Regions from separate parts of the Micromonospora sp. WMMD882 genome, predicted to be linked through region 2. Evidence: riboswitches for the same ligand, from Rfam matches in the RefSeq annotation. Region 2 holds a riboswitch; the other holds the start of a gene.
What was found. Region 2 has a riboswitch for ZMP and ZTP ahead of O7606_RS05800 (glycine hydroxymethyltransferase). Riboswitches for the same ligand answer to the same signal wherever they lie in the genome.
Positions count from the first base shown of each region.

Region 1: another riboswitch for ZMP and ZTP. It lies ahead of O7606_RS19250 (bifunctional 5,10-methylenetetrahydrofolate dehydrogenase/5,10-methenyltetrahydrofolate cyclohydrolase); the one in region 2 lies ahead of O7606_RS05800 (glycine hydroxymethyltransferase).

Region 1 is NZ_CP114903.1:4,537,147-4,547,549, reverse strand. It holds gene O7606_RS19270 (glycosyltransferase 87 family protein) at 1-511, shown strand, start outside; gene O7606_RS19265 (phosphoribosyltransferase family protein) at 492-1,124, shown strand; gene O7606_RS19260 (zf-TFIIB domain-containing protein) at 1,154-1,576, shown strand; gene O7606_RS19255 (maleylpyruvate isomerase N-terminal domain-containing protein) at 1,596-2,405, shown strand; ZMP/ZTP riboswitch at 2,422-2,506, shown strand; gene O7606_RS19250 (bifunctional 5,10-methylenetetrahydrofolate dehydrogenase/5,10-methenyltetrahydrofolate cyclohydrolase) at 2,528-3,391, shown strand; gene O7606_RS19245 (replicative DNA helicase) at 3,415-7,623, opposite strand; gene O7606_RS19240 (hypothetical protein) at 8,014-9,978, shown strand; gene rplI (50S ribosomal protein L9) at 10,092-10,403, opposite strand, start outside.
Region 2 is NZ_CP114903.1:1,513,963-1,524,365, forward strand. It holds gene O7606_RS05750 (dihydrolipoamide acetyltransferase family protein) at 1-247, opposite strand, end outside; gene O7606_RS05755 (transketolase C-terminal domain-containing protein) at 244-1,266, opposite strand; gene pdhA (pyruvate dehydrogenase (acetyl-transferring) E1 component subunit alpha) at 1,266-2,426, opposite strand; gene O7606_RS05765 (Lrp/AsnC family transcriptional regulator) at 2,604-3,038, shown strand; gene O7606_RS05770 (hypothetical protein) at 3,105-3,335, opposite strand; gene O7606_RS05775 (histidine phosphatase family protein) at 3,457-4,188, shown strand; gene O7606_RS05780 (NAD(P)H-hydrate dehydratase) at 4,172-5,041, shown strand; gene O7606_RS05785 (hemerythrin domain-containing protein) at 5,153-5,653, shown strand; gene O7606_RS05790 (metallophosphoesterase) at 5,661-6,542, opposite strand; gene O7606_RS05795 (SDR family NAD(P)-dependent oxidoreductase) at 6,624-7,430, opposite strand; ZMP/ZTP riboswitch at 7,585-7,674, shown strand; gene O7606_RS05800 (glycine hydroxymethyltransferase) at 7,693-9,132, shown strand; gene O7606_RS05805 (hypothetical protein) at 9,191-9,445, opposite strand; gene O7606_RS05810 (PLP-dependent aminotransferase family protein) at 9,525-10,403, opposite strand, start outside.

The DNA.
Region 1 (10,403 bases), 3.0 Mb from region 2:
CTGGCCGGTCGCCCTGGTCCTGCTCTTCTGGGCGGGCGCCCGCCACGCCACCGGCCGGTACGCGGTCGGCGCGTTCGGCCTGCCCGCCGCCGCCCTGCTCCCCGCCCTGCTGGTCGACCGGGACGCCCTGGTCGAGAACGTGCTGCGTTTCCCGCTCGGCCAGGGCCTCGTCACCAGCCCGGCACAGTCCCCGCTGCCGGGCCACCTGATCGCCACCGGCCTGCCCGCCGGCCGCGCCGTCGCCGCCGCCCTGCTGGTCGTCGCCGGGCTCGCCATCACCGTCCGGCTCCTGCGCCGCCCACCCCGCACCGCCGCCACCAGCGCCGTGATCTGCGGGTACGGACTGCTCGCCGCGATCGCCCTGATGCCCGCCACCCGCTTCGGGTACCTCCTCTACCCGCTCGCCCTGCTGGTCTGGGCGCCCGCCCTCCGGCTCGCCTCTTCACCGCAAGTACCCGGCGGAACCGGCCGGGAAGGCGTAGACCTGAGGCATGACCACCACCTACCGTGACCGCGCCGAGGCCGGCGCGATGCTCGCCGACCGGCTGACCGGGCTCACCGACCGCACCGACGTGGTGGTGCTCGGCCTCGTCCGGGGCGGCGTGCCGGTCGCCGAGGTGATCGCCCGACGCCTCGACGCCCCCCTCGACGTGCTGGTCGTCCGCAAACTCGGCATGCCCTGGGCGCCCGAGGTCGCCTTCGGCGCGCTCGGCCCCGGCGGCGTCCAGGTGCGCAACGACCCGGTCGCCGACCGACTCGACCCCGCCGACATCACCGAGGTCACCCGACGCGAACAGGCCGAACTCGACCGTCGGGAACGGCTCTACCGGGCCGGCCGGCCGCCGCTGGACCTGGCCGGACGCACCACCGTCATCGTCGACGACGGCCTCGCCACCGGGGCCACCGCCCGCGCCGCCGTCCAGGTCACCCGACGGCTCGGCGCACGCCGGGTGGTGGTCGCCGTCCCGGTCGGCTCCCCGGAGGCGTACGAGATGCTCGCCGCCGAAGCCGACCAGGTGGTCTGCGCCCAGCGGCCACCCGACTTCGGCGCGGTCAGCCGCTACTACGACGACTTCCACGAGGTCACCGACGACGAGGTGACCGGCGCGCTCGCCGCCTCCTGAGTGCAACAGTCACCGGGTACCGTCGAGAGATGCAGCTCATCTGTCCCAAGTGCCGCGGAGACATGCGCCAGTACGAGCGCAGCGGCGTCGTCATCGACCAGTGCGGCGAATGCCGTGGCATCTTCCTCGACCGCGGCGAGCTCGAAAAGCTGTTCGAGGCCGAGGCCAACTGGAACAAACAGCACAACGCCGGGCCCCCGCAGGTCCCCGGCCAGCCGCACGCTCCCGCCCCGCCCGGCGGTTACGCGCCCCCGCCGCCGCCCCCGCCCGGCGCCGCCCCGCACCACCAGCCCGGGTACGGCGCGGTTCCCCCGCCGCCGCCCCCGCCGCCGCCCGGCTACCCGCCCACCCACGCTCCGGCGTACGGCGGCCACCAGCAGCACTACGGCTACCACGGCCACTACCGCCGCAAGAAGAAGCAGCACGGCTTCCTCGGCGAGCTCTTCGACTGACAGCGCGCCGGGAGGGGACGTGTCCCGGGCGCGCGGGACGGTCCCCTCCCGACGCCCGGCGTTCCTGGCGCTGCTCGCCGCCCCGCCGGTGTTCCTGGCGCTGCTCGCCGCCCCGCCGGGCGTGCAGCGTGCGACCCTCGACGGCATGACCGAGCTCCGGCAGGCCGAGGCCCTCGCCCAGGCGTACGCGGGCATCACCGCCGTCGTCGCCGACCTCGACGACGGCGACCTGCGACGACCCACCCGCTGCCGGGGCTGGCTCGTCGCCGACCTGCTCCTGCACGTGCTCGGCGACGCTCAGCGCGCCCTGGTCACGCTGGCCAGCCCCGCCGACGGGCCCGCCGACGTCGACCAGGTCAGCTACTGGCACTCCTTCCCGGGCGGAGACACCGACGGCGTCGCCGACCGGCACGCCTGGTGGATCCGTCGTTCCGCCGCCGCCTTCGAGCGGCCCGGCGGGATCGTCCGGCTCTGGTCCGACACCGCGCCGGCGGCGGTACGCGCGGCTGCCGCCGCCGACCCGACGGCGTACGTGACCACCCAGGGGCACGTGCTGCGGGTGGCGGACTTCCTCGCCACTTTGACCACCGAGGCGGTGTTGCACCACCTCGACCTGATCGTCGACCTGCCCGACGCGGCCGGCCCCGGCCCGCTGGCCCGCGCGGTGACCGTGTCGACGATGGACGGCCTGCTCGGCGACGACGTGGTCCGACCGGCCCGGTGGACCGGGGACGAGCACCTGCTCAAGGCCGCCGGACGGCTCCCGCTCAGCGACGCCGACCACACCGAGCTGGGCCCGGCCGCCGACCGGTTTCCCCTGCTGGGCTGATCCAGCGGGTACAGTGTGGACGGGCCGTGACTGGCGTTCGGGTGGTGCACCACCGGGGAGCGGTCTGACACTCGTCGCCGCCGTACGCCTGGGCATCTCCCGTGATCTTCCGGAGTGCCCCCATGACCCCACGTTCCCCGGCCCGGCTGATGGACGGCCGTGACCTCGCCCGCCGCACGATCGAGGCGGCGTCCACCCGGGCAGCCGACCTCCGCCGACGTACCGGCGTCGCTCCCTGCCTGGCGACGGTGCTGGTCGGTGACGATCCCGCCTCGGTGACGTACGTCCGGATGAAGCGCAACCGCTGCGCGCAGGCCGGCATCGACTCCCGGCACGTCGCGCTGCCCGCGTCGATCACCACCGACGAGCTGGTCGGCGCGGTCGCCGCCCTGTCCCGGGATCCGGCGGTGCACGGCACCCTGCTCCAACATCCGGTCGGGTCGCACCTCGACGAACGGGCCGCGTTCGAGGCGATCGCCCCGGAGAAGGACGTGGACGGGGTGACCACGCGCTCGTTCGCCGCGACGGCGTTCGGGCTGCCCGGTTTCGTGTCCTGCACGCCCGGCGGCATTCTCCGGCTGCTGGACGAGTACCAGGTGGACCTGGCCGGAAAGCACGCCGTGGTGGTGGGGCGCAGCGCGATCCTGGGTCGGCCGGTCGGCATGCTGCTGCTGGCCCGAGACGCCACGGTCACGTACTGCCACTCCCGGACCGTCGGCCTGGCGTCGATCACCAGGGAGGCGGACGTGCTGGTGGCGGCGGTCGGTCGACCGGGGCTCATCACCGGCGCGCACATCAAGCCCGGCGCGGTGGTGGTCGACGCCGGCTACCACCCGGGCGGGGTCGGCGACGTGGACGCGACCACGGCCCGGGACCAGGCCGGTCTGCTCACCCCGGTGCCGGGCGGGGTCGGCCCCATGACCATCGCCGTGCTGCTGGCCCAGACGGTCGCGGCGGCTGCGGGCCAGCTCGGGGTGGACCGTTGAGGGGTAACGTCAGCGCAGCTACCTCAGACGATGGCCATGTCGACGAAGCGGGAGAGGTGGAGTTGGGCGGCGACGGTCACGGTGTCGGTGGGGCCGTTCCGATGCTTGGCGACAATAAAATCCGCCTCGCCGGCCCGCGGTGACTCCTTGTCGTAGTAGTCGTCCCGATGCAGAAGTATTACAACATCCGCATCCTGCTCGATGGAATTGTGCGTGGCGATTCCGTTGGCGATGAAGTTGTGCGTACCCATGACCGTGGCATCGTAGACATCACGATGACCGATCGACTCGATCGATACAATTTCATCCCAGAAAATGTCATTGGTGGCATGCAAGTCAAGGTCTGCGGCATCCAGGACGGCAGCGATATTCGCAAGCCTGGAGCGGCTGGGCGAGCGCTTCCACAGAGCGCTACCGCAGAACTGGGTGCCGATCGCCGCAGCGAACTCGCGGTGGCTCATCTTCCGCTCGGTCAGGATTTCCCGCACACGCGTCCACACCTCACGCGGCACCGTGTCGACGTTGGTGTTGCTCTCCAATGCCTCCAACGAGGCGATGAGGTCCACACAATTTTTCGACCGCGCGCCGTGCACCCCGATTTCCCGAAGGAACCGGAGTTGGTCGTCCCGGCCCGAGATGTCGAGCGTGTACTGAGGCCGGTGGCGAGCCACCGGGACAGCCTTCAGCCGGGCGCTGATGCCGTACCTCAGCAGCAGCCGCGACACATCCTCCAGCATTCGCCGGCTGGTCGAGCTGAAATAAATCCTCCCCCCGCGACCTGACTTCTTGACGGTCACCGAACCGTCGGTTGCCCAGAGATGACGCAGAAACGTGGTGATCTGGTCCTTGGGGAGGCCAGCCACCGCTTGGGGAACGAACTTCTCATGCGATCGCAGACCGAAAAGCCCCAGTGAGTCGAGCCATTCGGCGATGGGGTTACGGCGCCCCCTGGCCAGTCGGTACGGTGCCGGCAGGCGCAGGGTGGTCACCCGAGCCGCCGCGTAGTCGTCTCGAACGGCCGAGATACCGAAATGTTTGGCAGCCTCAGTGACCGCCGCGAGGTTCGACTCGTCCACAGTCGCGTAACGAATGGGCTGGCGACGCACGAACGACCCGTCGCCCAGCAGATGTGCCAGCAGCACGACTTCGGCCTCCGGCCACGGTCGCACGGCAAGAGGCGGCGGAATGTGCCGGGGGACGGCGACGCGGGCACCGACAGACAGATCACCGAGCGGTAGCCACCCGGCGAAGGTGAGGAACGGATGGTTGGCGGTGGCGTCGATCTGTTTGCCGGAGGCCAGTGTCATCCGGAAGACCTCCCGGTTCCCGCTCGGGAAGGCATGTGTCATCGTGCGAGGGGTGTACCGCAGCTTCTCGTCCAGGGCCCACACTGGGATGTCCTTCGCGCCGTGAGCGAGAAGCTCTCCCAGGGTCACCTCCGAGTTGTTGTCGGCGCGGATCAACCTTGTTTCTGAGGTCAGGCAGCCCGACTCGCGCAAGTCGGACAACTGGGGGCGCTTGTCGGTGCGTTGCTCGGGTCCACGGTTGAGCTGACTCACCGCGATGACCGGGCACTCGACCTCCTTGGCGAGCAGCTTGAGGCCCCGGGACAGGTCCGCGACCTCCTGCTGCCGGCTCTCCGTCCGCTTCGGCGAGGTCATGAGCTGGAGGTAGTCGACCACGATCATCTTGAGGTCGTGCCGCTGTTTGAGCCGCCGCGCCTTGGCCCGGATCTCCATCAGGTTCATGCTCGGCGTGTCGTCGACGAAAAGCGGCGCCTCGCTGATCTCACCCATGCAGCGGGCGAGCTTGGTCCAGTCGTCGTCGGAGAGCTGCCCGCTGCGCAGCACGTGCAGCGGCACCCGGGCCTCGGCCGAGAGCAGCCGCATGACGATCTCGACCTTGCTCATCTCCAGCGAGAAGATGGCCGCCGCTTGATTTGCCCGAATTGCGGCGTTTCGGGCAAAATCCATAGAGGCCGTGCTGTTGTGCGTCGGGATCATCGAGCGCCCGGCCAGGTAGAGGTGTTCGTCATTCTCCACGGTCACGCACCGCACCGGCACGCTGGGGACCGGCCGGACGTCGACGATGTACCGCGAGCCGGTGCGTGCCGATCTGGTTACGCACGCACGCCGTTCCTTGAGCGCGATGCGCTTACGCTCCAGCCGGAACACGTCGTCATCGGTCGTGAAGTTCAAGACGTGGGCGACCGACGTGTCGGCCCGTCGGCCCTTCACCCGCCTGGTGGTCATGCTGCACCGGTAGCCGAGGCTGACCACCAGCTCACGCACGTCCTCGGCGAGTCGACGGGAGGTGACGCCGAACTGGACGGATCCGGTGGGGGTCACTGTGCCATCGGTGTCGAGCAGGCCAGCGAGGAGCTGGCGCCGCTGCTGCTCGGAGGCGCGCAGGTATGCCATCGGAATGTGCTTGTCCCCCAGCACCCCGATGGCGCGCAGATGGCCGGTGAACGACCCGTACCGGCGACGGCAGTCGGCACAGCTACGGCTGCCGTTCCAACTGCTCTGGACGACCCGGCCGCAGAACCGGCATCCAGCCGTTGCCCGGCGGTCGACCAGTCCTCCGGACTTCCCGCCGCAGGAACGGCCACAGGTGTACACACTCGGTCCGCGTGGACTGAACTGCTTGCCGCACACCACACAGTCCCGCGCGGTCAGCGGGACCGGCGGGGACAAGCCGATCGAGTACCGCGTCCGGGCGGCCAGCGGTCGAACCACGAAACCATCGGCCTCGATGTAGGTGACCAACTCCAGGTCGGCAGTGGTGAACGCGGCGGCGGCCGAGGTGCCGTCCCCCAGCCACGCTCCCAGCGTGTACGGAGGAATCAACAGATCGTCACGGTGCGGAAGCGCCAGTGGCCGCGCGTTCTCCACGGCGTGGTTGAGCCGGTCGTCCCCTCCGACCCGGAGTGTCGCGGCGATCTGTGCGGTCGTCACGACGCTCTCGTGGTCGGCTGTCCTCCCCTCGTTCCGCAGTCTTTCGACCCGCTGTTGCAGCGCGGCGAGCAGGTCCCGACGGGAGTACGCCGGCATACGCCGCCGCCAGGGCCTCCCGGCCCGCACGTACTCGCGGATCACCTCACCGGCGGGCCCCACCTGGTGCGCCACGACATGCAGCACGTGGCGGAAGTCCTCGCCGACCAGTCCGACCAACTCGCCGAAGCTCACCAGACTGTCCGGCTCGCTGTCGGACAGGCGCCGGGCGTGGGCCACGACTCTGCGCTGATGCGTCGGCCACTGGTGGGTCCGGCCGGCCTCGGCCCGCTGTCGGCGGCTTGCCCGCGTGGTGGTCTTCCAGAGGTGTTCCGCGTCGGCCACGATCGTCGATCCGTCGGAGAACTCGACCTCGTAGCAGGGACGACCGTGCCTGACCTCGAACGCGGCGGTGACCGTGGTCGGCGTACCGTCGGCGGCGAGCAGCTGGTCCCCGACCTCTACCTCGCCCATGGTCGTCCACCCCTGTGGGGTGGGCAGTGGGGTGTCGAGCGCCAGCGCCTTACCGAGACCGGGCCGTCCGGCAACAATGATCAACTGGCCGGGGTGCAGGCCGTTCAGCAGCCGGTCCAGGTCGGAGAAGCCGGTGGGGACACCGGTCATCACGCCGCCCTGCGCGCCCACCGCCTCGATCTCGTCGAGGGTCGGCTGGAGCATGTCGGCCAGGATCGCGAAGTCCTCGCTGACCCGCTTCTCGGTGACGTCGTAGACGGCCTGCTGGGCGAGGTCGACGATGTCGTCGACGTCCCGGCTGCCGCCGGCCGCGGTGCCGTAGCCGAGCTGGACGATCCGGGTGCCGGCCTCGACCAGCCGTCGGAGCACGGCCCGCTCGGCGACGATCCGGGCGTAGTAGGCGGCGTTCGCGGCGGTCGGCACGCTGGCGATCAACGTGTGCAGGTAGGGGGCCCCGCCGATCCGGACCAGGTCGCCGGAGTCGGCGAGCGCCGCCGCGACGGTGATCGAGTCGGCGGGCTCACCCCGGCCGTAGATCTCCAGGATGGTGTCGAAGATGGTGGCGTGGATGGGCCGGTAGAAGTCGGGCGTCTTGAGGATCTCCACGACGTCGGCGATCGCGTCCTTGGAGAGCAGCATCCCGCCGAGCACGCACTGCTCGGCGGCGACGTCCTGCGGCGGCGTCTTGTCGAACTGACCGTCCCGCGGGGCGGGCGGCTGCCCGTTCGTCCGTGGCTCTGTCCGCCTGTCGTCGGTGACCGACACCGGTTCCCCCCTCCGCGTCGGGTCCAGCCCGGTACGCCGCCGGTGCGGCGGCTGGCTGCCGACCGGCCCGGCGATCGGGGGCCATCGTGGGCCGGTTGGGGGCCAACCATACGGAACCCGAGGTGACGGGCTCAAGCAGGCCGGTGGACGAGCCTTGGGACAACCTGTGGACAGCGCGCCCCTGGGTGTGGGTAGCCTGTGCACAACTTGTGGAAAACTCTGGGGTAATCCAGTTCACAATGGCTCTGACCTGGGGAAACACTCCACACAGGCTGTGGACGAAGATTTTCTTGCCGGGTTGGGCGGCGTGTCGTCCCGTAGTATTCCGAGCATCGACTTACACCTGTGCAGCCGATTGCGCTTCCGGCTGAGAAGGGTCACGCTCCGGCCGTGAGTTTCCGGGACTGGGAGCGCGGGGAACCCGACCCGCGCGAGCGCCTGGCGGCCTCCTCCTGGGAGGACGCCGGTGGCCGCACGGTCGAGCCGTACTCACGCACGCCCGACAGTTACCGGACGCGCAGCCGGCGGCGGGCCGCCGAACGGGGTCAGCAGCAGCCGACCGACGACTACCTGCCCCGCTGGGCAACGGAGTCGCCCGGCCGACAAGCCACCGAGAGGGACGGCCGCCGGGGCGTCACGGGAGACGGCCGCCGGGGCGTCGCGGGGGGCGGTCGGCACCGGCACGACGGCCTGGCGGGCGACGAGACATTCCCCCGGGACGAGACCTCCCCCGGAGACGGGACACGCTCCCGGGACGGGACACCGCCTCGGGCCGATGTCGGCTGGCGGGCCACCGAGACGACACACACCTGGCGGCGGGTGACCGAGACGACTCGCTGGCACGAGGACCCGACCGGCGGCACCAGCCAGGCCGGGCCGGCGAGCGGGGCAGCCGGGTCGGCGCCGACCAGCGGGATGGGCGGCTCCCCGTACACCGGGCGGCGGTGGTCCGTGGAGCGTTCCGTCACCGACGAGGGATACGTCGGCAGCCGCCGGGCGGTGGAGAGAACCGATCCGGCCAGCACCGAAGCCGGTCGACGTCGGGTGGTCTGGTCGGGCGAGGCGGAGTCGCCCGGCGACGACCAGCGCCCGGCCCGGCTGCCGTCCCGCCGTCCGTCCCCTCGGCGCGGTAACCCCGACCCGGACGGGTCCCGGTACGGCTCCGACACCGATTCCGCCTGGTACGACGACCCCGAGCCGCCCCGTTACGACGATCCCGACGGTGGCCCGTCCCGGTACCGGAGCCGCAGCCCAGCGCCGTCCCGGTACGGAGACACCGACGGGTCCCGGTACGGCTACCCCGACGCCGACGCGTCCCGGTACCGGAGCCTCGACGCCGGACCGTCCCGGTACCCGGGGCGCGCCCCCGAACCGTCCGGGTGGGGCAGCGACGGCGGTCGACGCCGGAAGGATTCGGCCGAGCCGGCTCTCCCGCCGACGGCGGTCGATCCGTGGGACGCGTCCGGGCTGCACGTCTGGGACGGGGCCGACCGGTCGACCGGCAACGGACGGTGGGACGGCTTCACCGACACCGGTCAGTGGGACCGGTTCACCGACACCGGCAGGTGGGACGACACCGGGTGGGTCGGCACGGGTCGGGAGGACGACACCGGGCTGGGCCGACGGGACGGTGGCGCGGGCGCCGAAGGGTGGCCGGGGCCGCGACCCGACGGGTTCTGGTCCGGCACCCGGCTGGCCGGTGACGATCCCCGGTGGATGGCGACGCCGACGTCCGCGCCCCGGTCCCCGGCGGTGACCGGCTGGCCGGAGCCCTATCCGGGGGCAGACGAGACGTCGGGCGGTCGCCGGTCGCGTCCTGATCCGACGACGGGCCGTCGTCGGGCGGAGCCCGGTCCGGTCCCGGTGGGTCGATCGTCCGGCACCGGCTCGCCGACCGTTGCTGGTTCGCCGGCCGCTGCGACCCGGACGGATCGCGGCTCGGCGGCGCGGACGGCGCCGGCCGGGCGACGGGCCCGGCGGATCGAGGACGATCTGCTCGATCCGGATCAGGGGGGAGCGGTCCGGTCGCTGGTCTACACGGCCGTCTGTTACGTGCTTCCGGCGCTGGCGCTGTTCGGCTGGCTGCTGACCCTGAGCGGTCAGGCTCCGGCCGGTTGTGTCACCGACCTCAGCGGAGGCGGGTGCGACTCGCCCCGGGCGCACGCGATCGGGTCGTTCGTCGCCGGGGGGCCACGGTTCGGGCTGGCGCTGGCCACCAGTCTGGTGGTGGCGCTGCTGCTGCGGCGGGTCGGCGCCACCTGGCGGGCGGCGTCGGTGGCGTTGGCGTCCGCCGTGGTCGGCGGCGGCCTGTCGACCGTGCTGATCAGTGTGGTGACCGGCGAGCCGATCGGCTGACGACGCCTCCGGTCAGCTCACCGGCACGCTGGCCAGGTAACGGAGAAACCCCGGAGCGGTCGGCCGGTACGCCGAAGGGCCCGCACCGGCTGGTGCGGGCCCTTCGGGCGGTGTCACTTGCTCTGGGTCACGTTCAGGTCGAACGTAGCCGTGACCTCGGGGTGCAGCTTGATCCGCACCGGGTAGGTGCCGAGCGACTTGATGTGCCCGGGCACCTCCAGCCGACGCCGGTCGAGGGCCGGGCCGCCGGCCGCCTTGACGGCGTCGACGATCTCGGCCGGGGTGACCGAGCCGAAGAGCCGACCGCCGTCACCGGCACGGGCCTTGAGGTTGACCTTGAGGCCCTCAAGCTGGCCCTTCACCTCGGTGGCGTGGCCGAGGTCGCGGATCTCACGGGCCGAACGGGCCCGCTTGATGACCGTGAC
Region 2 (10,403 bases):
ACGCCACCGTGACCAGCGGTCGGCCGACCGGCCGGACCTCGCCCACCGCGCCGTGCAGGGCGACCACCCGCCCGGCGTACGGGCAGGGCACGTCCACGACCGCCTTCGCCGTCTCCACCTCGACGACGATCTGGTCCACCGTCACCACGTCGCCGACGGCGACCCGCCACTGCACGATCTCCGCCTCGGTGAGCCCCTCCCCCAGGTCGGGCAGGAGGAAAACCTGGTCTCCGGTCACCGTCGTCATGCCGCGCTGCCTTCCAGTCGGGGCAGCCACCGCTCGTCGGGCCGGTCGTCCCACTGCAACCGGGCCACCGTGTCGAGCACCCGGTCCACCGACGGCAGGTGCACGTGCTCCAGCATCGGCGCCGGGTAGGGGATGTCCAGGCCGGTGACCCGCAGCACCGGGGCGTGCAGGGCGTGGAAGCAGCGTTCCTGCACCCGGGCGGCGATCTCCGCGCCGACCCCGGCGAAGCCCTGGGCCTCCTGGACGACCACGCAGCGACCGGTGCGGCGGACCGACGCGGTGACCGTCTCGTCGTCGAACGGGACGATGCTGCGGCAGTCCACCACTTCCAGGTCCCAGCCCTCCTCCCGGGCGGCCTCGGCGGCCGCCAGGGCGACCGGCACCGCCGGCCCGTACGCGACCAGGGTGGCGTCGCGGCCCGCGCGACGCACCACGGCCCGGCCGATCGGCGCCCCCCGGGCCGGCAGTCGCGCCTCGGCGCTGGAGAAGTAGAGCTTCTTCGGCTCCAGGAAGACCACCGGATCCGGGTCGTCGATGGCCGCGCGCAGCAGGGCGTACCCGTCGTCCACGGTGGCCGGGGTGACCACCTTGAGCCCGGGGGTGTGCGCGTAGTACGCCTCGGACGAGTCGCAGTGGTGCTCGACCCCGCCGATGCCGCCCGCGTACGGGACCCGGATGACCATGGGCACGCTCAGCGCGCCCCGGGTACGGTTGCGCAGTTTCGCCACGTGCGAGGCGATCTGCTCGAACGCCGGGTACGCGAACGCGTCGAACTGCATCTCCACCACCGGGCGCAGCCCGGACATGGCCAGGCCGACCGCGAAGCCGACGATGCCGGCCTCGGCGAGCGGGGTGTCGAAGCACCGTCGGTCGCCGAAGCGGGCCAGCAGCCCGTCGGTGATCCGGAAGACGCCGCCGAGCTGGCCGACGTCCTCACCGAAGACGACCACCCGGTCGTCGTCGGCCAGGGCGTCGGCGAGCGCCGCGTTGAGCGCCTTCGCCATCGTGGTGGTGGCCATCAGCGTCCCCCGTCCTGCTCGGTCTCGGCGGCCAGTTCGGCGCGTACCTGCTCGCGTTGTTCCCGCAGTTGCGGCGTCGGCTCGGCGTAGACGTGCTCGAACAGGCTCATCGGGTCGACGGCCGGCCGGTCGTGCATCCGGGCGCGCAGGTCGGCGGCGTACGCCTCGGCCTCGGCGTCGATCTCGGCGACGGCGGCGTCGTCGAGCACGCCCCGGGCCCGCAGGTAGGTCTCCAGCCGGGCCACCGGGTCGCGGTCGCGCCACGCCTCGACCTCGGCGCGGTCCCGGTAGCGGGTGGCGTCGTCGGCGTTGGTGTGCGCCTCCATCCGGTAGGTGTGCGCCTCCACCAGGTACGGGCCGAGGCCGGCGCGGGCGTGCGCGACCGCGCGGGTGAGCACGGCCAGCACCGCGACCGGGTCGTTGCCGTCGACCTGCTCGGCCGGCACGCCGTACCCGACGCCCTTGTACGCCAGCGACGGGGCGGCGGTCTGCCGGGACAGCGGGACGCTGATCGCGTAGCGGTTGTTCTGCACGAAGAAGACGACGGGGGCCTTGAACACGGCGGCGAAGTTGACGCCCTCGTGGAAGTCGCCCTCGCTGGTCGCGCCGTCGCCGACGAAGGCCAACGCGACGGTGTCGCGGCCCTGGTACGCCTCGCCGTGGGCGAGCCCGGCGGCGTGCACGCACTGGGTGGCCAGCGGGGTGCACTGCGGCGCGGTGTGCCGCACGACCGGGTCGTAGCCGCAGTGCCAGTCGCCGCGCAGCAGGGTGAGCACCTCGACGGGGTCGATGCCCCGGCAGACCAGCGCCATCGACTCGCGGTAGGTGGGGAACAGCCAGTCGGTGTCGCGCAGGGCCAGGATCGCGCCGATCTGGCAGGCCTCCTGCCCGCGCGCGGAGGGATAGACGGCCAGTTTGCCCTGTTTGGTGAGGGCGGTGGCCTGGGCGTCGAACCGGCGGCCGACGACCATCCGGCGGTGCATCTCGCGTAGCGTCTCGACGGGCGGCTCGGGCAGGTCGGTGGGCAGCGGCGTGCCGGTCGGGTCGAGCATGCGGACCGGCTCCGCGCTGGGCAGCAGTTCGCGCGCCGGGTCGGACGGGGTGGCCGTCCGACGGGTGGGAGACGGCGCCCGGCGGACCGCCTGAGGTGTGGTCGTCACGGCGGAACCTCCTGGGACGAGTGGTGGCCCTATGCTCGACCGTGCGGATGGTTGACTCAAGATCAACCAAAAATGCGGGACGAACGGCAGCCAGGAGGCGGTGGGGTGAGCCAAGAGGACCGACCGGCAGCCGACTTGCCCGCCGAGGCGGGACGAACGGCACGCCCACTCGACGAGGTGGACCGCCAGATCGTCGCTGAGCTGGTACGGGACGGCCGGATGTCGATGCGAACCCTGGCCGAGCGGGTGCACGTGTCACGCACCAACGCGTACGCCCGGGTGGAGCGGCTGCTGCGCGACGGCGTGATCACCGGTTTCCGCGCCCAGGTCGCCCCGGCGCAGGCCGGGCTGGGCACCTCGGCGTACGTGGCGTTGACGATCGAACAGAACACCTGGCGGGAGGTGTCGGCGCAACTGGCCCGGGTGCGCTACATCGAACACGCGGCGCTGCTCGGCGGCGACCACGACGTGCTCGCCCTGGTCCGCGCGCCGGACAACGCGGCGCTGCGGGACGTGGTGCTCGGCCAGGTGCAGAGCATCGCGGGGGTGCTGTCCACCCGCACCTGGCTGGTCTTCGAGGAGTTCGACGGCGCCCGGCAGCCGTGGGCCTGACCACGCAGAGGCCGGGCCCGGCCGTCGGCCGGTGGCGGACGCTCCGGCCCGCCACCGGCCGGGCGGTCACCGGCTCTCGCGCTGCAACCGCTCCTTGAGCAGCTTCCTGCCCTGTTCGCCGGCCTTGCGATTGTTCTCCTGGATCTTCCGGAACCAGGTGGCGAGCTCCTGGTCGCCCCGATCCTCGGCGTCGGCGATGTACGTCTCCATCCGCCAGATGTGCTCCAGCGAGAGCTGAAGCGTGTGGATCAGGTCGTAGTCCTTGTCCTTGACCGGGCTCACCGGTTCCCTGACCATGGTCGCCACGGCGGGCCTCCCCTCGTCGGTTCCTCCGCGCGCTTACCCGCCCGAGGTCCGACTACGCGCCGCCGTCGCCGGAAGGGTTATCCGCGCCGGGTCGCCGGGTACGGGTGGGCGCATGGCGGAACTGGCGGCGTTGTGGATCGTGCGACACGGCGAGAGCACGGCCAACGTGGCGGCGACCGCGGCCGAGGCGTCCGGCGCGGAGTCGATCGAGCTGACCCACCGGGACGCGGACGTGCCGCTGTCGGCCACCGGCGAGGAGCAGGCCCGGGCCACCGGACGGTGGTTGGCCGGGCTGCCCGAGGCGGACCGCCCGGACGTCGCGGTCGTGTCGCCGTACCTGCGGACGGTGCGGACCGCCGAGCTGATCCTGGCCGACGCCGCCGTCCCGGCCAGCCGCGACGAGCGGCTGCGGGACCGCGAGCTGGGCGTCCTCGACGGGCTGACCAGCCACGGGGCGCGTCGGCGGCACCCGGAGGAGGCGCTTCGCCGGGACCGGCTGGGCAAGTTCTACTACCGCCCCCCGGGCGGCGAGTCCTGGACTGACGTCGTGCTGCGGCTCCGCGCGCTCCTGGGTGACCTGCGCCGCGACCACGCCGGCCGGCGGGTGCTGCTGGTCGGCCACGACGCGCTGGTGTTCCTGCTCCGGTACCTGGTGGAGGGGCTCACCGAAGCGGAGCTGATGGCGTTGACCCGTCGGCACGCCATCGCCAACTGCTCGGTCACCGGCTGGCGGGCCGACGCCGCCGGCCGGCTGACGCCGGTGGTGTTCAACGACATCGGCCACCTGCGGCAGCAGGGCGCCCGACCGACCACGGAGGACGAGGTCCATGCCGAACCGGTCTGAGCCGAAGGTGATCACGCCTGGGCTGCTGCGGGACTGGCCGCTGCCCGTGCCGTCGGGCGGCAAGGAGAGCCGGGGCACGGTGCTGGTGGTGGGCGGGTCCCGGGTGACGCCGGGCGCGGTGCTGCTGGCCGGGGTGGCGGCGCTGCGGGCCGGGGCCGGGGTGCTGCAACTGGCCACCGCCGAGTCGACGGCCGCCGCGTTGAGCATCCAGGTGCCCGAAGCGCTGGTGGTGGGGCTGCCGGAGACCGTCGACGGCGCGGTGGCCGGGCGACACTCGGCACGACTGGACGAGCTGGTCGCCACGGCCGACGTGGTCGCCATCGGCCCCGGCCTGCACGACATCGACGAGACCACGACCCTGCTGCGCCAGGTGCTCGACGCGGCGGGCACACGGACGTCGCTGGTGCTCGACGCGTACGCGCTGGGCGCGCTCAGCCACGAGCCGGGCCTGCTGGTCGACGCGGGACGGCCGGCGGTGCTGACGCCGAACCTCACCGAGGCCCGGCACCTGCTCGGCCGGGAGCCCGGCGACGACCTGGACGCGGAGGCCGGCGAGCTGGCCGAGCGGTACCACGCGGTGGTCTCGCTCTACGGGCACATCGCCGCCCCGGACGGCCGACGCTGGCGGGAGGAGAGCGGGGACGCCGGGCTGGGCACCTCCGGCAGCGGCGACGTGCGGGCCGGGCTGCTGGCCGGGCTGCTCTCCCGGGGCGCCGAGCCGACCCAGGCGGCCTGCTGGGCGGCGTTCACCCACGCGGTCAGCGGTCAGCGGCTGGTGCCCCGGTACGGCCGGATCGGTTTCCTGGCGCGGGAGCTGCTCGACGAGATCCCGCAGACCCTCGCCACCGTCTGACGGCCCGCCGCGGTCACCCGGCGCGACCGTCACCTGTCCGGGTGATACCGGTTTGCCCGGTCAGGGACCCGGGTAGCAGGGCGGGCACCAGCTCAACCAAGGAGGTCGCCGGTGTCCACCGATGCCATCGTGCTGCTCAAAGAGGACCACAAGGAGATGCGCCGCCTGTTCCGGGAGTTCCAGGGCGCGCAGGACGGTCCGCCCGGCCGGCGGCAGCAGCTCGTGAACCAGATCCTGGAGGCCCTCACCGTGCACACCTACCTGGAGAACGAGGTGATGTACCCGGAGGTCCGCAAGCTCCTGCCGGACCTGGAGGACGACATCCTGGAGTCGTACGAGGAACACCACGTCGCTGACGTCCTCTGCGCCGAGCTGGCCACCATGGACGCCTCCGACGAACGCTTCGTCGCCAAGGTCACCGTGCTGATCGAGAACGTCACGCACCACGTCGAGGAGGAGGAGCAGGAGTGGTTCCCGAAGGTCCGGGAGGCGCTCGGCCGCAACCAGTTGCAGGAGATCGGTGAGAAGATGATCGCCCTGCGCCCGGACGCCCCGCGCACCCCGACCGCGCCGAAGGCGCTGAAGAAGGCGCTCGACGCGATGACCGCCTGAGCCCGGCCTACCGGGGTGGCTGCGTCGACGGCCACTCCGGTAGGTCCCCCTCGGGCGTCGGCAGGATCTGCCGCAGCCGCGGCGGGTACGTCCGGCGCGTCCACTCCCGCGGGTAACCCACCGACACCTCCTCGAACCGCACCCCGTCGTGGAACGTGGTGCGGGGCACGTGCAGATGGCCGTAGACCATCACCACGGCCCGGTAACGCAGGTGCCAGTCGGCGGTGGCGGTCGTCCCGCACCACTGGGCGAAGATCGGGTAACGCAGGATCCGGGTCGGCTCGCGGACCAGCGGATAGTGGTTGACCAGGACGGTCGGGGTGTCGTCGAGGGCGTCCAGGCGGGCCCGGGTCTGCGTCAGCCGGGTCGCGCACCACGCCTCGCGGCTGGGATGCGGATCCGGGTGCAGCATGTGCTCGTCGGTGCAGACGATCCCCTGCCGGTACGCCTCGGCCAGCGCCGCCGCCTGGTCCATGCCGTCGGGCAGGAAGGTGTAGTCGTAACCGAGGAACAGCGGCACGACCCGGACCGGCCCGCCCGGCCCACGCCACACCTCGTACGGGTCCTCCGGGGTCACCACGCCCAGCCGGCGGCACACGTCCACCACGTGCCGGTAGCGCTCCTCGCCGCGCAGCGTCACCTCGTCGGTCGGCGGCGTCCACAACTCGTGGTTGCCGGGCACCCACACCACCCGGGCGAACCGCTGCGCCAGCGTCCCCAGGGTGCGCTCGATGTGCGCCACCGTCTCGCCGACGTCCCCGGCGACGAGCAGCCAATCCTCCGGCGACTCCGGGCGCAGCCCGTCGACGACCTTACGGTTCTCGGCGTAGCCGACGTGCAGGTCGCTGATCGCGAGCAGTCTGCCGCCGCTGCCGGCCTCCCCCACCATGGCACCGATCTTACGGATCGGGGCCCGCCCCGGCTCCCCCGTGTCGCCGCCGGCCGGTCACGCCGGCCGGCGGCGACCGGTTCACTCCGCGGAGCCCGGCTCGGCCATCCGGCGGTGCTGCTCGGCCTTGAGCCGGTCCGGGATCAGCCGGCTCGCGGCCACCTGCGCCTTGTTCTTCAGGGAACCGGCGGCCTCGGCCTGCTCGCCCTTCATCATCGCCGCGAAACCCTGCTCGGCGACCGTACGCGGGTCGTCCTTCTTCCCCGCGCCCACCTTCGTGTCGTTCATCTCCGCACGGTCGAAGAACTCGGTGTCGGTCGGGCCCGGCATCAGCGCGGTCACCGTGACGCCGGTGTCCTTCAGCTCGTTGCGCAGCGCCTCGGCGAACGACTGGGTGAACGACTTCGAGGCGTTGTAGACCGCCTGGAACGGGCCGGGCATGGTCGCGGCGATCGAGGAGGTGAACAGCACCCGCCCGGCGCCACGTTCCACCATCCCCGGCAGCAGTCGCTTGGCCAGGTGCACCGTCGAGCGCACGTTGAGGTCGACCACGGCCAACTCGTCCCGCAGGTCGGTGCCGCCGACGAACTCCCCGCCGGCGCCCCGGCCGGCGTTGAGCGCCAACGCGTCGACCGCACGGCCGGTGTCGGCCACCGCGGCGCAGAGCTCCTCGACCCCGTCCGGGGTGGTCAGGTCGACCTGGACCGGGCGCACCTGCGGACCGCCGTCGCGGTGCAGGGAGTCCGCGGCCGTCCGGATGCCGTCGTCCTCGGCGGCGGCCACCACGTCGTACCCGTGTGCGACGAACTGGCCGGCCAGCTCGTACCCGATTCCGCTGGACGCGCCGGTCACCACGGCCAACGGCCGGTCGGTGGTGGGTGTGCTCATGGTCGCCCCTCTCCGTCCACGGGCTCCGGCGTCGCTGCCGGGCCCTCCCCTGCTGTGCCCGGTACGCGCCGGTCCAACCGTCCGCCCCGCCACCCGCCCGCGGGCAGGTCCGGGCGGGCAGGCCGGAGGCCGCCGGAAGGACCCGGTAGGATCGGAGCCGGGCCGTGACTGGCGCGTGGGGATGGAGCACCATCGGGAAGCGGTCCCGTCACGATGACGCACGCCGAGCGCCTGGGCCTTCCGCACATCTGATGGAGGTCGCATGCCGTCGTCGAGCGCCGAGTCCACCGCCTTCCGCAGCGCGCTGGAGGTGATCCGCGCCGTGGAGCCCCGGGTGGCCGACGCCATCGGCGCCGAGCTGGCCGACCAGCGGGAGTCCCTCAAGCTGATCGCCAGCGAGAACTACGCCTCCCCGGCCACCCTGCTGGCGATGGGCAACTGGTTCAGCGACAAGTACGCCGAGGGCACCGTGGGTCGGCGCTTCTACGCCGGCTGCCAGAACGTCGACACCGTCGAGGCGCTCGCCGCCGAGCACGCCCGGGAGCTGTTCGGGGCCGCGCACGCGTACGCGCAGCCGCACTCGGGCATCGACGCGAACCTGGTCGCCTTCTGGGCGATCCTGGCCGACCGGGTGGAGGCCCCGGCGCTGAAGAGGGCGCAGGCCCGGCACGTCAACGACCTGACCGAGGCGGACTGGTTCACCCTCCGCCGCGAGCTGGGCGACCAGCGGATGCTCGGCATGTCGCTGGACGCCGGCGGGCACCTCACCCACGGCTTCCGGCCGAACATCTCCGGCAAGATGTTCGACCAGCGCAGCTACGGCACCGACCCGGCCACCGGCCTGGTCGACTACGACAAGGTCGCCGAGGCGGCCCGCGAGTTCCGGCCGCTGATCCTGGTCGCCGGCTACTCCGCGTACCCCCGGAAGGTCAACTTCCGGATCATGCGGGAGATCGCCGACTCGGTCGGGGCCACCTTCATGGTGGACATGGCGCACTTCGCCGGCCTGGTCGCCGGCAGGGTGTTCACCGGCGACTTCGACCCGGTGCCGCACGCGCACATCGTCACCACCACCACCCACAAGTCGCTGCGCGGCCCGCGCGGCGGCCTGGTGCTCTGCGGGCCGGAGCTGGCCGAGCAGGTGGACCGGGGCTGCCCGATGGTGCTCGGCGGCCCGCTGCCGCACGTGATGGCGGCCAAGGCGGTGGCGTTGGCCGAGGCCCGCCGGCCCGACTTCGCCGACTACGCGTCCCGGATCGTCGCCAACGCCCAGGCGCTCGCCGAGGGGCTGCTGCGCCGGGGCGCGACCCTGGTCACCGGCGGCACCGACAACCACCTGGTGCTCATCGACGTCACCGGCTACGGCCTGACCGGCCGCCAGGCCGAGCAGGCCCTGCTGGACTCGGGCATCGTCACCAACCGCAACGCGGTGCCCCAGGACCCGAACGGCGCGTGGTACACCTCCGGCATCCGGATCGGCACGCCGGCCCTGACCACCCGGGGGCTGGGCGTCACCCAGATGGACGAGACCGCCGAGCTGATCCACACCGTGCTGAGCCAGACCCGGCCGGGGTCCAACGCCGACGGCACCGCCTCCAAGGCGAAGTACGTCCTCGACCCGGCGCTGGCCGATCGGGTCGCCAAGCAGGCCAGCGACCTGCTCGCCGGCTTCCCGCTCTACCCCACCGTCGACCTCGGCTGAGCTGTCGTCGCCGGGGCGGGTCGGCGGGTGGACGCCCGCCGACCGCGCCCCGGGCGACTCAGATGGTGATCGGCCGCTTGAGGTGGTACCGGTGTACCTCGGTGCTGCCCTGGACGTTGTTGACGTCCTCGGCGGCGGTGACCAGCTCCCAACCCTCCCGGCCGACCCGGTTCAGGTGGGCGACGGCGGTGTCGCCGTAGGGGGTGACGTCCCGGCGCGAGCCGTCCGGTCCGTACCAGATGAACGTGACCTCGAAGCTGCGTCCCTGCCCTTGGTAGCGGCGGACCAGCAGTGCGTACTCCCAGGCGACCATGCGGACATTATCGTCGTCCACAGCGGAGCGTGCCGTCCTGGCCGGCCCGTGTCGCGCCCGTGACGCCGGAGCGCCGCCCTCACGCCGCCGGGGCCGCCCGCCGACGCAGCTCGTCGGTGAGCAGCGCGGCCAGCCGGTCCAGGCCCTCGTCGATCTGCCCGGGGGTGACCGCGCTCACCGACAGCCGTAGCGCGGGCGCCGCCGCGGTGTCGTCGTAGAAGTGCGCCATCGGCGTCCAGAGCACCCCGAACTCGCGGGCCGACCTGGTCAGCAGCGCGTCGTCGACCGGGAACGGGACGGTCACCACCACGAAGAAACCGCCGCGCGGCACGTTCCAGCCCACCGGCGACGGCGGCGGGAAACGCGCGGCCAGACCGGCGACCAGCCGGCGCAGGTTTCCCGCGTAGACCGCCCGTTCCCGTACGTTCGCCCCGACCAGGCTGCACCCGTGCTCCAGCAGCCGCCCGCCGATCACCGCCTGGGCGATCGGCGAGGTGTTGACCGTGACCATGCTCTTGATCTTGGCCAGCTCGTCGGCGAGGAACCCGACCGCGCCGTCCGAGCCCCGGACCCGCTGGTCGGCCAGCACGTACCCGACCCGCGCGCCGGGCAGCACCGTCTTGGCGAACGAGCCCAGGTAGACCACCCGCCGCCGGGTGTCCAACGCCTTCAGCGTGGGCAGCCGCCGCCCGGCGTCGTCGGCGGGGAACAGCCCGTACGGGTTGTCCTCGACGAGCAGCAGGTCCTCCGCGTCGGCCAGGTCCAACAGCCGACGGCGGTCGGCGAGCGAGAGGCTGACCCCGGACGGGTTCGCGAAGTCCGGCATCACGTAGCACGCCCGGGGCCGCTCCCCGGCGGCCCGCGCCCGGTCGAGCTGCGCGCGCAGGTCGGCCAGGTCCAGGCCGGCCGGACCGCCGGCCACCGGACGCACCGGGAAGTCCAGCAGCCGCGCCGCGCC